One region of the Agrobacterium sp. O3.4 genome, then DNA from elsewhere that is predicted to be linked to it. Evidence: riboswitches for the same ligand, from Rfam matches in the RefSeq annotation. Region 1 holds a riboswitch; each other region holds the start of a gene.
The links. Region 1 has a riboswitch for thiamine pyrophosphate ahead of thiB (thiamine ABC transporter substrate binding subunit). Riboswitches for the same ligand answer to the same signal wherever they lie in the genome.
Positions count from the first base shown of each region.

Region 2: another riboswitch for thiamine pyrophosphate. It lies ahead of M0412_RS16610 (ABC transporter permease); the one in region 1 lies ahead of thiB (thiamine ABC transporter substrate binding subunit).
Region 3: another riboswitch for thiamine pyrophosphate. It lies ahead of thiC (phosphomethylpyrimidine synthase ThiC); the one in region 1 lies ahead of thiB (thiamine ABC transporter substrate binding subunit).

Region 1 covers NZ_JALPZP010000003.1:178,868-183,372, forward strand. The annotation lists gene thiP (thiamine/thiamine pyrophosphate ABC transporter permease ThiP) at 1-591, opposite strand, end outside; gene thiB (thiamine ABC transporter substrate binding subunit) at 611-1,624, opposite strand; TPP riboswitch at 1,662-1,772, opposite strand; gene M0412_RS18100 (VOC family protein) at 1,818-2,210, opposite strand; gene M0412_RS18105 (ABC-F family ATP-binding cassette domain-containing protein) at 2,302-4,128, opposite strand; gene M0412_RS18110 (thiamine diphosphokinase) at 4,133-4,505, opposite strand, start outside.
Region 2 covers NZ_JALPZP010000002.1:838,059-842,563, reverse strand. The annotation lists gene M0412_RS16615 (alpha-glucosidase) at 1-1,884, shown strand, start outside; TPP riboswitch at 1,921-2,023, shown strand; gene M0412_RS16610 (ABC transporter permease) at 2,152-2,937, shown strand; gene M0412_RS16605 (ABC transporter substrate-binding protein) at 2,934-3,884, shown strand; gene M0412_RS16600 (hydroxyethylthiazole kinase) at 3,881-4,505, shown strand, end outside.
Region 3 covers NZ_JALPZP010000003.1:21,180-25,684, forward strand. The annotation lists gene thiC (phosphomethylpyrimidine synthase ThiC) at 1-1,355, opposite strand, end outside; TPP riboswitch at 1,448-1,559, opposite strand; gene M0412_RS17385 (acyl carrier protein) at 1,742-1,993, shown strand; gene M0412_RS17390 (acyl-CoA dehydrogenase family protein) at 1,993-3,174, shown strand; gene M0412_RS17395 (amino acid--[acyl-carrier-protein] ligase) at 3,179-4,087, shown strand; gene M0412_RS17400 (DUF1839 family protein) at 4,094-4,505, shown strand, end outside.

The sequences.
Region 1 (4,505 bases):
AATACCGGGAACAAGCCGCGAAATCGCCGGCCATTCGATGAAGCGGAAAGTTGAAACCGGCCCCATGCCCAGGCTTGCCGCCATGCGCCAATATTCACCCGGAATGCGCTCCAGCCCGGCCAGCATTAGCCGCACGCAGAGCGGCAGATTGAAGAACACGTGGGCGATAAGAATCCCGGAAAGGCCGTAAATGCTGAAGGGTTGCTCCGCGCCGGCAAAAACGAGAACCGTATTCAAGACACCCTGCCTGCCCCAGATGGCGATAATGCCGAATGCGCCGACAATGACCGGCAGCCCCATCGGCACCGCCATCAGCCTGATAATCCATATCCTTCCCCAAAAATCCCGCCGTCGGGCGAGCGCCAGCGCCACCGGCAGGCCGAGAACGATGGACAGGAAGGTGGAAAGCATTGCCTGATAAAGCGTGAAGCGCAGGATACGCAGCGTATAGGTATCCATGATGCCCGCAGCCGATGCGCCGGCATCAAAAGACAGGAGGGCCGCAACAGCGAGCGCCATGAACAGGAAAACGGCGGCAAAGGCCGCCGTTCCGAAAACAATGGATCGCCGGTAATCGCGACGCAGCATCATGGGTGGGCGTGCCTTTTCCTCAATTCATGCTCATGGCCACAAGCCATTCGTCGATCCAGGCCTTGCGGTTCTTCGCCACCTCTTCCGGATCCATCAGAAAGGTCTTGGCAGGCACGACGAGTTTGGAAAACGCCTCGGGCAAAGGCTTCGATGTCGCCGCAACCGGCATCATCCAGTTGTTTTCGGGAATGGCATCCTGAAAACCTGATGTGAGCGTGAAAGCAAGAAACTGCTTTGCCAATTGCTTGTGCGGTGCGTTTTTGAGAAGGCCGGCCACTTCGATCTGGATGTAATGTCCCTCCGAGAAGGAGGCAGCCTGATAGCGATCCGTCTTTTCGGCGACCATGTGATAGGCAGGCGAAGTGGTGTAGGAAAGCACCATCGGCACCTCACCCTTGGTGAAGAGACCGTAGGATTCCGACCAGCCCGGCGTGACAGTCAGGATGCGTTTCCTGAGCTTCGCCCAGGCCTCGGGAGCCTTGTCGCCATATACCGATTTCACCCACAGAAGTAGCCCAAGCCCCGGCGTGGAGGTACGCGGATCCTGAATGGCGATCTTCTGCGAAGGATCGCCGTCCACCAGTTCTTTCAGGCTCATCGGCGGATTTTTTACCGTCTGCGTGTCATAGATGACCGCGAAGTGCCCATAATCATAGGGGACGAAGACATCGTCCTCATAACCACCCGGCACCTTGGCCGCCGATGTATCGATGCCGCTGACATCGAAAAGGCCGGTCTGTTTCGCTTCCGCGATGAGGTTGGTGTCGAGACCAACGACGACATCCGCCCTGGATCCCGCACCTTCCAGTTTCAGGCGGTTGAGCAGCGCCACACCATCCGCCACGCCGATAAAATTGACCGTGCAACCACAAACCTTCTCGAAGGCTTCCTTGACCTTGGGACCGGGTCCCCATTCGGACACGAAGCTCTCATAGGTGTAGACGGTGAGTTCCTGCTTGTCCTGTGCGACGGCAAGGCCGGGCAGAAACAGCGAGGCGGCAACGATGGAATTCAGGAAAAGACGACGGCGCACGGGTATCTCCTCAAAACAAAAAGGGAAATAGCCGCCTGCCTTGAAGCCGTCTAATCCCTCCGCCGGTATGAACCGGATCAGGTTCTTCGGGTTGGCAAGCCTCTCAGCCTTTTGCACGCAAGCACAAAAGACACCCCGTTAGATCAAGATGATGGTGTAGTCCCGCCGTCTGCGATTGGCAAGATGGCTGTCGTCAGCCCTGCGCCGTCATATGCACCAGTTCCCAGACGTGACCATCAGGATCCTGAAAACTGCCGGCATACATGAAGCCGTGATCCTGAACGGGTTTCCAGCCACTGCCACCGGAGGCAAGCGCGGTTGCAATCATCCGGTCGATTTCCTCGCGGCTTCCGGCGGACAGGCAGGTCAGCACTTCGGTGCTACTCTTCGCATCGGCAATATCGCCATTGATGAAATCGCGAAAACGCTCTTCCTGGAGCAGCATCACGAAGATGTTCTCCTCCACGATCATGCAGAGCGTTCGATCGTCAGAATATTCTGGATTGAAGCTGAAACCCAGCGCCGTGAAGAAGTTTCTGGATGTCTCGATATTCTTGACGGGCAGATTGACGAAGATCATGCGCATTTTCTGAACTCCTCCGAACCCGCACAGGAAACGGCAATTCCGCCTCCCTGTCAAAGGCGGATACAACTCAATCGGCAAAAGACGATCGCCTTCAGCCTTCCAGTTCCTCGCGCAGCATCTCCAGCTCCAGCCATTCTTCTTCCATGGTCTCGAGCTTTTCACGCAGCTTGGTCATTTCCTGCGCCAGCGTATTGAATGTGGCAGGATCCTTGGTGAATAGCGCGGGATCAGCCATGCGCTGCTCACGTTTTGCGATTTCGCTCTGCGCTTTTTCCATCTCCTTCGGCAGATTTTCGAGTGCGAATTTCTGCTTGAAAGAAAGCTTTCCCTTGGCCTTTGCAGGCTCCTGCGAAGCGGAAGTCGAAGGTGCGGCCTTCGCCTTTTCCTGTTTCTCCGCCTTGCGTTTTTCCTCCGCCGCGCCCTTGCGCTGCGCCATCATATCCGAATAACCGCCGGCATATTCGATCCAGCGTCCATCCGGCTGATCCGGATTGGCGGGTGCAATGGTGGAGGTGACGGTACGGTCAAGAAAATCACGGTCGTGGCTGACGAGGATGACGGTGCCGGAAAAACCCGCAACGATTTCCTGCAACAGATCGAGCGTTTCGATATCGAGATCGTTGGTCGGCTCGTCGAGGATCAGGAGGTTGGTCGGCCGCGCCAGAATGCGCGCCAGAATAAGCCGGGCACGCTCGCCGCCAGAGAGGTTGCGGATCGGCGTGCGGGCCTGTTCCGGCTGGAACAGGAAATCCTTCATGTAACCCGTAACGTGCTTCACTTCGCCATTGACCAGCAGATTGTCGCCGCGCCCATCAGTCAGGTAATGCGCCAGCGTATCGTTGGGATTGAGATCCTCACGCTTCTGGTCAAGCGTTGCGATTTCCAGATTGGTGCCGAGCTTCACCGTTCCGCTATCGGGCTCAAGCTGGCCGGTCAGCATTTTCAAAAGTGTGGTTTTGCCGGCACCATTCGGCCCGACGAAACCGATACAATCGCCACGATGCACCCTGAGCGAAAACGGCGCGACGATCACGCGCTCATCGTAAGCCTTGGTGATGGCCTCGGCCTCGATGACCAGCTTGCCGGATTCCCGCACGTCCGAAGCCGTGGCCTGCACGGAGCCCTGCGGTCCCTTGTGGCCGCGATATTCGGCGCGCATGGCCTGAAGTTCACCGACGCGGCGCATGTTGCGCTTGCGCCGCGCGGTCACGCCGTACCGCATCCAGTGTTCTTCACGCTCGATCGCCTTGCCAAGCTTGTGCTGCTCCAGCTCTTCCTCTTCCAGCACCTTGTCACGCCATTCCTCGAAATGGGCAAAGCCGCGATTGAGGCGGCGCGACTGGCCGCGATCGAGCCACACGGTCGAGGTCGAGACTTTTTCGAGAAAACGCCGGTCGTGCGAAATCAGCACCAGCGCGCTGCGCGTCTGCTGCAATTCGCTTTCAAGCCATTCAATGGTGGGCAGGTCCAGATGGTTGGTCGGCTCGTCCAGCATCAGAATATCAGGCTCCGGCGCCATGACGCGGGCAAGCGCCACACGCCGCGCTTCGCCACCGGAAAGGCTTGCCGGATTTTCCTGTCCCGTCAGGCCGAGATGTTCGAGCAGGTACGTCACCCGATAAGGGTCATCACCCGGCCCAAGCCCCGCTTCGGCATAGGCCTGAACGGTATCGTAACCGGCAAAATCCGGTGCCTGCTCCAGATAACGGATGGTAGCGGAAGGATGGCGGAAAACCTCGCCCGACTGCGCCTCGACCAGCCCGGCAGCGATCTTCATCAGGGTCGATTTACCCGAGCCGTTGCGCCCGACAAGGCAGATGCGGTCGCCCGGCTCCACCTGGAAATTGGCGCCGTCGAGCAGCGGAGTCACGCCGAAAGTCAGCTTGATATCGTCGAGTTTCAAAATTGGGGGTGCCAAGGCGTCAGGCTCCGGTCAGATCATAGGGGCGGGCGAGGACTATGGCTTTGCCGCTTTTCAGCGAGAAATGCACAGGGCCGCCATTCGCGACATTGGAAATAGTGCGGGAAGAGCCGAAAGCAAGCGCGAAATCGTCAAGCGGATAACGCACATTGCCGATATCCAGCCCTTGAAGGGCGGTAAATCCGGCCACGGAAAACAGCGAACCGGCCGGCAGATCGACATCAAGCGAACCGGGAAGAAGTGGCTGCGCCTCCTCGTCGCCTGACGTCAGTGTCACGTCGAGACCCCGTTCGGCAAGCGCCACCGCATAAAGAAGATGTTGTAGCGCGTGGTCGCTTCTCTCGCCTCCAAGCGCCCCCACCAGCAGCAGCGAA
Region 2 (4,505 bases), on a different contig from region 1:
CGGATGGATATGTATCGCGGCAATTTCGACATAGAGGATTATGTCATCGAGCGGATCGCCCTGCGCCACGCCGAGTTGAATGGCGACAGCGTTACGCTTTCCTCCGCACCAGGACAGGCACCTCACCTCCGCCTGACGCTCGACGGCAACGCCATCAGGCTGACGGCGCTGGATGAAACCATCAACCGCCTGTGGCTGCGCATCGTTGCGGAAACGGACGAGCACGTCTGGGGCGGCGGCGAGCAGATGTCCTATTTCGACATGCGCGGCCGGTGTTTTCCGCTCTGGACTTCTGAACCCGGCGTCGGCCGCGACAAGACCTCGGAGATCACCTTCAAGGCCGATGTGAGCGGCAAGGCGGGCGGTGATTATTACAACACCAACTACCCGCAGCCGACGTATCTCTCGTCGCGCAAATTCGCCCTGCATGTGGAAACGAGCGCCTATTCGGTGTTCGATTTTCGCAACGGCGATTTCCACGAAATCGAAATATGGGCGATCCCGGAAAAGATCGAGTTCTTCGCGGGCGATGCCTTCACCGATATCGTCTCCGCCCTGTCGCTGCGGTTCGGACGCCAGCCGGAACTGCCGGAATGGGTCTATAACGGCGCGATCATCGGATTAAAGGACGGCGTCAACTCCTTTGCTCGATTGGAGAAAATCCGTGCGGCCGGAACGAAGGTTTCCGGCCTCTGGTGCGAGGACTGGGTGGGCCTGCGCCAAACATCTTTCGGCGCGCGTCTCTTCTGGGACTGGCAGGCCAATGACACCCGCTACCCGCATCTGCGCCAGAAGATCGCCGAGCTGGCCGATCACGACATTCGTTTCCTGGGCTATGTGAACCCCTATCTCTGCGTTGACGGCCGGCTATTCCCGGTCGCCGAGGAAGCCGGTTATTTCGCAACTGGCGCAGACGGCAAGACGGCGCTGGTGGATTTCGGCGAATTCGACTGCGGCGTCGTCGATTTCACCAATCCGGCCGCCGCCGACTGGTTTGCCGAAGAGATCATCGGCAAAAACATGCTGGATTTCGGCCTTTCCGGCTGGATGGCCGATTTTGGCGAATATCTGCCGATCGACATCAACCTTTCCAACGGTGTCGATGCCAAGCTGATGCACAATGCCTGGCCCACCCTCTGGGCCGAGGTTAACGCGAAGGCCGTCGAAAGCCGGGGCAAGACGGGTGAAGCGCTGTTTTTCATGCGCGCCGGCTTCACCGGCGTGCAGGCCCATTGCCCGCTGATCTGGGGCGGCGACCAGTCCGTCGATTTCTCCCGCCACGACGGGCTTGTCACCGTCATCTGCGGCGCGCTCTCCTCCGGCCTGATGGGCAACGCCTATCACCATTCCGACATCGGTGGATACACCAGCCTGTTTGGCAATGTCCGGACAGCGGAACTCATCATGCGGTGGACGGAGATGGCCGCCTTCACGCCTGTCATGCGCACCCATGAGGGCAACCGCCCGCGCGACAATCTCCAGATCGATCAGGACGAAACGGTTCTCGCCCATTTCGCTCGCATGACGGCAATTTACGTCGCGCTCGCCCCCTATCTTAAATCGCTTTCCGCAGAGGCGGCCGAGACAGGTCTGCCGGTGCAACGCCCGCTTTTCCTGCATTTCGAGGATGACCGGCAAACCTACGCCATTCAGGACAGTTATCTCTATGGAGCCGACGTGCTGGTTGCGCCGGTCTGGAAAGCGGGCGAAACGCAGCGCACGCTTTATCTTCCGGGCAATGGCGAATGGGTGCACCTGTGGAGCAGCGCGCGCCATCCCGGCGGGCGCGAAGTCACCATCGAAGCGCCGCTCGGCCAGCCGGCGGTTTTCTATCGTGCCGATAGCCGACATATCGCCCTGTTTGAACAGCTTCGCAGCATCTGAGCCGTTGACAGCCAGCTAAAAAAGCGACAGTTTCCGACGCATTCCGAGGGGAGCACCGAACGGTGCTGAGATGGCGATGAGCCGGACCCTTGAACCTGATCCGGGTCATGCCGGCGTAGGAACGGAAACTGTCGCACCCTTCAGGCGCTGCCCTTTCTCTTCTCCGCTTGGCCATGATCTCCGTGATTGTCACATCTGGAGACTGAATGATGATGCTGAAACCTTCTGTCCTTCGCACATGGTGCGTTTGCGTCTGAGGTCCGGCTCATGCGTGCCACCCATGCATTGAACGGTATCGGTCTCCTGCTGCTTCTGTGGCAGGCAGGCACTTGGCTGTTTGCGCCGCCGCGCTATATCCTGCCGTCGCCCGCCGATGTCGCCGCCGCCTTCTGGCGTCAGCCCGGCTTCCTGTTCGGCCAGGCCATGGTAACGCTTGGCGAAATGGCGCTCGGGCTAGCGGCCGGTGTTACGGCGGGCATTCTCGTCGCGTTTACGATCGCCGCCATCCCGCGTCTTGGCCGCCTCGTCTGGCCCATGGTTCTGGTGCTGCAGGCCTTCCCGGTCTTCGTGCTCGCCCCCATTCTCGTGCTCTGGTTCGGTTTCGGCATGGCCTCGAAAGTGGTGATGACGGCGATCATCATCTTCTTCCCCGTCGCCTCCTCCTTCACCGATGGCCTTAACCGCACGGATCGCGCCATTCTCGACGCCGCCTCGCTGACGGAAGCAAGCCACTGGCAGATCCTCACCCGGCTGCGCGTGCCGCTGGCGCTGCCATCGCTTATTTCCGGGCTGAGGGTCGCCGCACCACTCGCCCCGCTGGGCGCCGTCATCGGCGAATGGGTGGGTGCTTCGGCCGGGCTCGGTTTCGTCATGATCCAGTCAAATGCCCGCATGCAGACCGACACGATGTTTGCCGCCATGGCCATTCTTGCCGTCATGGCGGTGCTGCTGCGGCTCATCGTCGACCGGGCGACCGCCAATCTGGCCCCCTGGGCCAAGGAAACAGAACATACCATTCCTCTCAGATATTTACGGAGACTTTCGGCACCATGAAACGAACGCTTCTTTCCCTCGTCGTCGCGGCAGCAGGCGCATTTGCCCCCATGCAATCACAGGCGGCCGACAAGCTTACCGTATTGCTCGAATGGTTCGTGAACCCCGATCATGCGCCGATGGTGATCGCCAGGGAACGTGGCCTGTTTGCCGACGCCGGGCTGGAGGTGGAACTGGTGCCGCCGGCCGACCCTTCCGCCGTGCCGCGTCTCGTCTCGGCAAAGCAGGCCGATATCGGCGTGCATTACCAGCCGAACCTCTATCTCGATCACGATGCCGGCCTGCCGCTCGTGCGTTTCGGCACACTGGTGGAAACTCCGCTGAACACCGTCACGGTTCTCGCGGATGGGCCGATCAAGAGCCTGAAGGACCTGAAGGGCAAGAAGGTCGGTTTTTCCGTTTCCGGTTTTGAAGATGCGATGCTTAAGCGCATGCTGGAAAAGGACGGCCTGACGAAGGATAATGTCGAACTCATCAACGTCAATTTCTCGCTCTCGCCGTCGCTGATCGCCGGCAAGGTGGATGCAACGCTCGGCGGTTTCCGCAATTTCGAACTGACGCAGATGAAGCTCGAGGGGCACGAGGGCCGTTCCTTCTTCCCGGAAGAACATGGTGTGCCGGCCTATGACGAGCTGATCTTCGTCACCCATCGCGATCTCGCAAAAGACAACCGCCTGCCGCGTTTCCTCTCTGCCGTGGAGCAGGCCGCGATCTTCATCACCAATCACCCGCAGGACTCCTGGCAGCTTTTCATCAAAGCCTATCCGAACCTTGACGATGCGCTGAACAAGCAGGCCTTCTTCGACACGCTACCGCGTTTCGCCAAACGTCCCGCCGCTCTCGACCGCGCGCGCTACGACCGCTTCGGCGCCTTCATGCAGGAGATGCAGCTGATCAAGCAGGCACCGAAGGCAGACGATATCGCCGTGGAGCTGCAGCAGCCATGACGACGAATTTCCCGACAGCGGCAAAAGCCGCCGAGATTCTGGAGCGGGTGCGCAAGACGCGCCCGCGCGTACACTGCCTGATGAACACCGTGGTGCAGAAATTCACCGCCGACGGCATCACCGTCGTCGGCGGCATTCCCTCGATGACCACCTCGCTCGAGGAAATCGAGAGCTTCGTCACCAAGGCGGATGCATTGACCGTCAATCTCGGCACGCTGGATGCCGAGCGGCGCAAGGTCATCCGGCTGGCGATCGAGATCGCCAATGCATCCGGCAAGCCGTGGATCGTCGACCCCGTCCATTGCGATTATTCGCCATCCCGTCTGGAGTTTGCCCGCGAACTCATCGCACTTTCCCCGACGATCGTGCGCGGTAACCGCGCCGAAATGAGCCTGATCGGCGATGTGCCCGACGCGGTGCGGATCGAAACAGGGCCGGTCGATCATCTCCGCGACACGACCCGTGGCGTCAGGATCGTCAACGGTCATCCATGGATGGCAAAGGTCACCGGCACCGGTTGCCTCTCGGGCGGCATCATCGCCGCTTTCATGGCCGTGGAGAAAGATGCGCTGGCGGCGGCGTCCTCCGCCCTTGCCGTGACAGGGGTTTCCGCCGAGTTAG
Region 3 (4,505 bases), 160 kb from region 1:
TGGTCGTAACCGGGTGCAATATCGGTCGTCAGCGGTCCAAGCGTATAGAAGGGCGCCTCGCCGCAGGTCTTCAGCTGCTTGTCCATGTTTTCCTTGATCTTGTGCATCGGCACATGGCCGGGGCCTTCGATCATCACCTGGCAGTCCTTCGCCCAGGCGATCTGCGTCAGCTCGCCCAACGTCTCCAGCTCGGCGAACTGAGCCGCGTCGTTGGCGTCGGCGATCGAGCCGGGACGCAGACCATCGCCCAGCGAGAAGGAAACGTCATAGGCGCGGCAAATGTCACAAATCTCGTCGAAATGCTCATAAAGAAAGCTCTCGCGATGATGATGCAGACACCACTTGGCCATGATCGACCCACCGCGCGAGACGATGCCGGTAACGCGGTTGACGGTGAGCGGAATGTAATGCAGCCGCACGCCGGCATGGATGGTGAAATAATCCACCCCCTGCTCCGCCTGCTCGATCAGGGTGTCGCGAAACACCTCCCAATTCAGGTCCTCGGCAATACCATTGACCTTCTCCAGCGCCTGATAAAGCGGCACTGTGCCGATCGGCACCGGCGAATTACGGATGATCCATTCGCGGATATTGTGGATGTTGCGCCCGGTCGAAAGGTCCATGACGGTATCCGCGCCCCAGCGGATCGCCCAGACCATCTTCTCCACCTCTTCCGCCATGGAGGAAGTGACGGCAGAATTGCCGATATTGGCGTTGATCTTCACCAGAAAATTGCGGCCGATGATCATCGGTTCAAGTTCCGAATGATTGATATTGGCAGGAATGATGGCCCGACCCGACGCCACTTCCTGCCGAACGAATTCGGCCGTCACGTAGTCAGGGATATGCGCGCCAAAGCTTTCTCCGTCGCGCACCAGCTTCTCCTTGGCCGCCTCGCGCCCGAGATTTTCGCGGATGGCGATGAATTCCATTTCCGGGGTGATGATGCCGGCTCGCGCATAGGCAAGCTGTGTCACCGCTTTGCCGGCAGTCGCCCTGAGTGGCTGGTGGCGCACGGAAAATTCCGGCGTCAGGCGCTCGCCGGTGGCAAAGCCGTTATCCTCCGGCTTGACGTGCCGACCCTCGTAAGCCTCGACATCACCACGTGCCACGACCCAGTCATGACGCAGTCGCGGCAGACCTTTTTCAATCAGAACGGGATGCGTGGGATCGGTATAGGGACCGGAGGAATCATAAACCGTTACCGGCGGTTCGCCTGCCGTCGGGTGGACGGCGATCTCGCGCATCGGCACGCGGATATGCGGATGTAAAATTCCTGGCTTGTGGATTTTCGTGGAGGCCGCATGCGGCCCGGTGGTGACCGACAGCGGGATATTCTTGGCAGCGATATTCATCTTGAGGCTCCAAAGTTTGACAGTGGAGACCCAGTTCGAGCCGGAATGATGGAAAATACCGCCGCCGACAGCGCAATGCACACGCCAGCCGACATCAGGTTTTTGCACCGTCCCTACGCCAGTATGAACTGGATCAGGTTCAACGGGTCACTGCGCATGAAAGCAGAATCTCAGCCCCTTGACGGGACACCCCTGGTGAATGGCCACAGGAAAAAACACCGGCCGCCTTTTGTCAAGGCCGCCGATCAACGCTTGGCAAAGGTGCGGGAATGGCGCATGCTGCCGTTAGTTGTAATTAACCTAACGGTTTAGGTGAATATTATCGTTTGCGACATAACGATAAGCACAAACCTTCCTAATGTTAATTTCATTGGAGATACGTCGGAATGAATGCGACTATTCGTGAAATACTGGCAAAATTCGGCCAGCTTCCCACCCCCGTCGATACGATTGCAGATGAAGCAGATCTTTATGCGGCAGGCCTTTCTTCCTTTGCATCGGTGCAACTGATGCTGGGTATCGAAGAAGCATTCGATATCGAGTTTCCCGACAATCTGCTGAACCGCAAGTCTTTCGCCAGCATCAAGGCCATTGAAGACACCGTTAAGCTCATCCTGGATGGTAAAGAGGCTGCCTGATGAACGTGACCGTAGCGCCGCAGGATGAAACGCTGTCCGCGCGCGCGGGCCGTGTCGCGACCATTGCCGCCAAACATGCGGATGAGGTGGATGTCACCGGCCGCTTCCCGCAGGAAGCTGTCGATGCGCTGCGGCAGGAACGCCTGCTGGGCATCCAGGTCCCCTCCGCCCTCGGCGGTGAAGGCGCATCCCTGCAGCAAATCGCCGATATCTGCGCGCGGATCGGCCAGGCCTGTTCGGCAGCTGCGATGATTTTCGCCATGCATCACATCAAGCTGTCCAGCCTGGTGGAACACGGCGAGGCAAGCGCATGGCATGCGGGCTTCATGCGCCGCATCGCCGGCGAACAGCTTCTGCTCGGCTCCGCCACCACCGAAGGCGGCATTGGCGGCAATCTACGCAATTCCATCTGCGCGATCGAGGTGGATGGCGATAGCTGCCGGCTGGAAAAGGATGCCACCGTCATTTCCTATGGCAGTAATGCCGATGCGATCCTCATCACCTCGCGCGCCCATAAGGACGCCGCGCCTGCCGATCAGGTGATGACGGTTTTCCTGAAAAACCAGTACACGCTCGAAAAGACCCATATCTGGGATACGCTCGGCATGCGCGGCACCTGTTCGGACGGCTTCCTGTTCCGCGGCGAAGCGCCGGCGGCGCAGATTTTCCCGAAGCCCTTCGCGGAAATCGCTGCACAATCCATGCTTGCAAGCTCGCATCTCCTGTGGAGCGCCGTATGGTATGGCATCGCCTCCGACGCGGTGCTGCGCGCGCAATCCTTCGTCAGAGCCGCGGCCCGCAAATCGCCCGGCACCGCCCCTCCCGGCGCGATACGGCTTGCCGAGGTCTCCACCAAGCTGCAGGTGGTGAAATCCAATATCATTGCCGGCATCAAGGCTTATGAGGACACCAAGAGCGATGCCGAAAAGCTGATGTCCATGGCTTTTGCTGTCGCCATGAACAATGTGAAGATCTGCTCTTCGGAAACCATTCTCGAGATCATCGACCACGCCATGCTGGTCTGCGGCATCATGGGCTACAAGAACGGCACGCCCTACAGCCTCGGCCGGCATCTGCGCGACGCGCATTCCGCCCGCCTGATGATTTCCAACGACCGTATTCTCGGCAATTCCGCCAATCTCCTGCTGGTTCACAAGCAGGACACCAGCCTCTTGGGATAAGACCATGGACATGCAAACATCGTTCCTCGATCGACTGTTCGAAGAAGGCCTGCTGATTGAAACGGGTGTGGACGGTCTTTATGGACGCAGCGGCCAGTTCGAGGACGTGATTGCCGCATTCGAGCGGCTGATCGACCGCACGGGCGCCGCCGATGGCGCCGAAGCGATCCGTTTTCCGCCCGGCATCAACCGCGCCTACTTCGAAAAAAGCGGCTACATGAAAAGCTTTCCGCAGCTGGCCGGCACGGTCCATTCCTTCTGCGGCTGCGAGCTTGACCATGTCAGCCTTCTGAAATGCATGGATGAGGGTGAAGACTGGACCAAGGACCAGAAAGCCACAGACATCGTGCTGACGCCGGCAGCCTGCTATCCGCTTTATCCGACGATCGCCAAGCGCGGCGCGCTGCCCGCCGGCGGCGGTCTCTATGACATCCAGTCCTATTGCTTCCGCCACGAACCCTCCAAGGATCCGGCGCGCCAGCAGCTTTTCCGCATGCGCGAATATGTTTGCATGGGCACAGAGTCCGACGTCACCGAATTCCGCCAGACCTGGATGGATCGCGGCGTCGAGATGATGAAGGCGGTCGGCCTCGACGTCACCATCGATGTCGCCAACGATCCTTTCTTCGGCCGCGCCGGCAAGATGCTCGCCAACAACCAGCGCGATCAGAACCTGAAATTCGAACTGCTGATCCCGGTCACATCGACGACCAACCCGACAGCCTGCATGAGCTTCAACTACCATCAGGATGCCTTCGGCCAGAAATGGGGTCTGAACCTCGCCAACGGCGATGTCGCCCATACCGCCTGCGTCGGTTTCGGCCTTGAGCGTATCGCTCTGGCGCTGTTTGCGCATCATGGTCTGTATGTGAAGAAATGGCCTGCAAAGGTCGTGGAAACCCTCTGGGGCTGATTATCCATGCGGCAGATTTTTCCGGGCCTTGATCCCAAGAACTATGTGCAACATCCGCTCCATTCTTCCGAAAGAATGTGGCCGGAGACCAATTGCTACATCGATTTGTGGATAGAGGTTCTGGCCTCGAAAGGCCTGCCGCCGGAAGCCATGTTCGGTTTCACCCTGACGCAGGACTTTGAGGGTGACCAGTTCACCTTCTTCAAGGTGCCGCTGGAAGATCTCGAAGCGCTTTATGGCGTTCGCGCCACCGAACTGGCGATCTTCGACCGGGTGGAAAACCACATCGAGGCGCAGTTGGAACGCGGTCGCATCTGCCTGGTCGAGATGGACAGCTTCTATATGCCCGACACCCATGGGGTGGGCTATCAGAAGGAGCACGGCAAAACCACCGTCGCCATCAACCGGCTCGATCTGG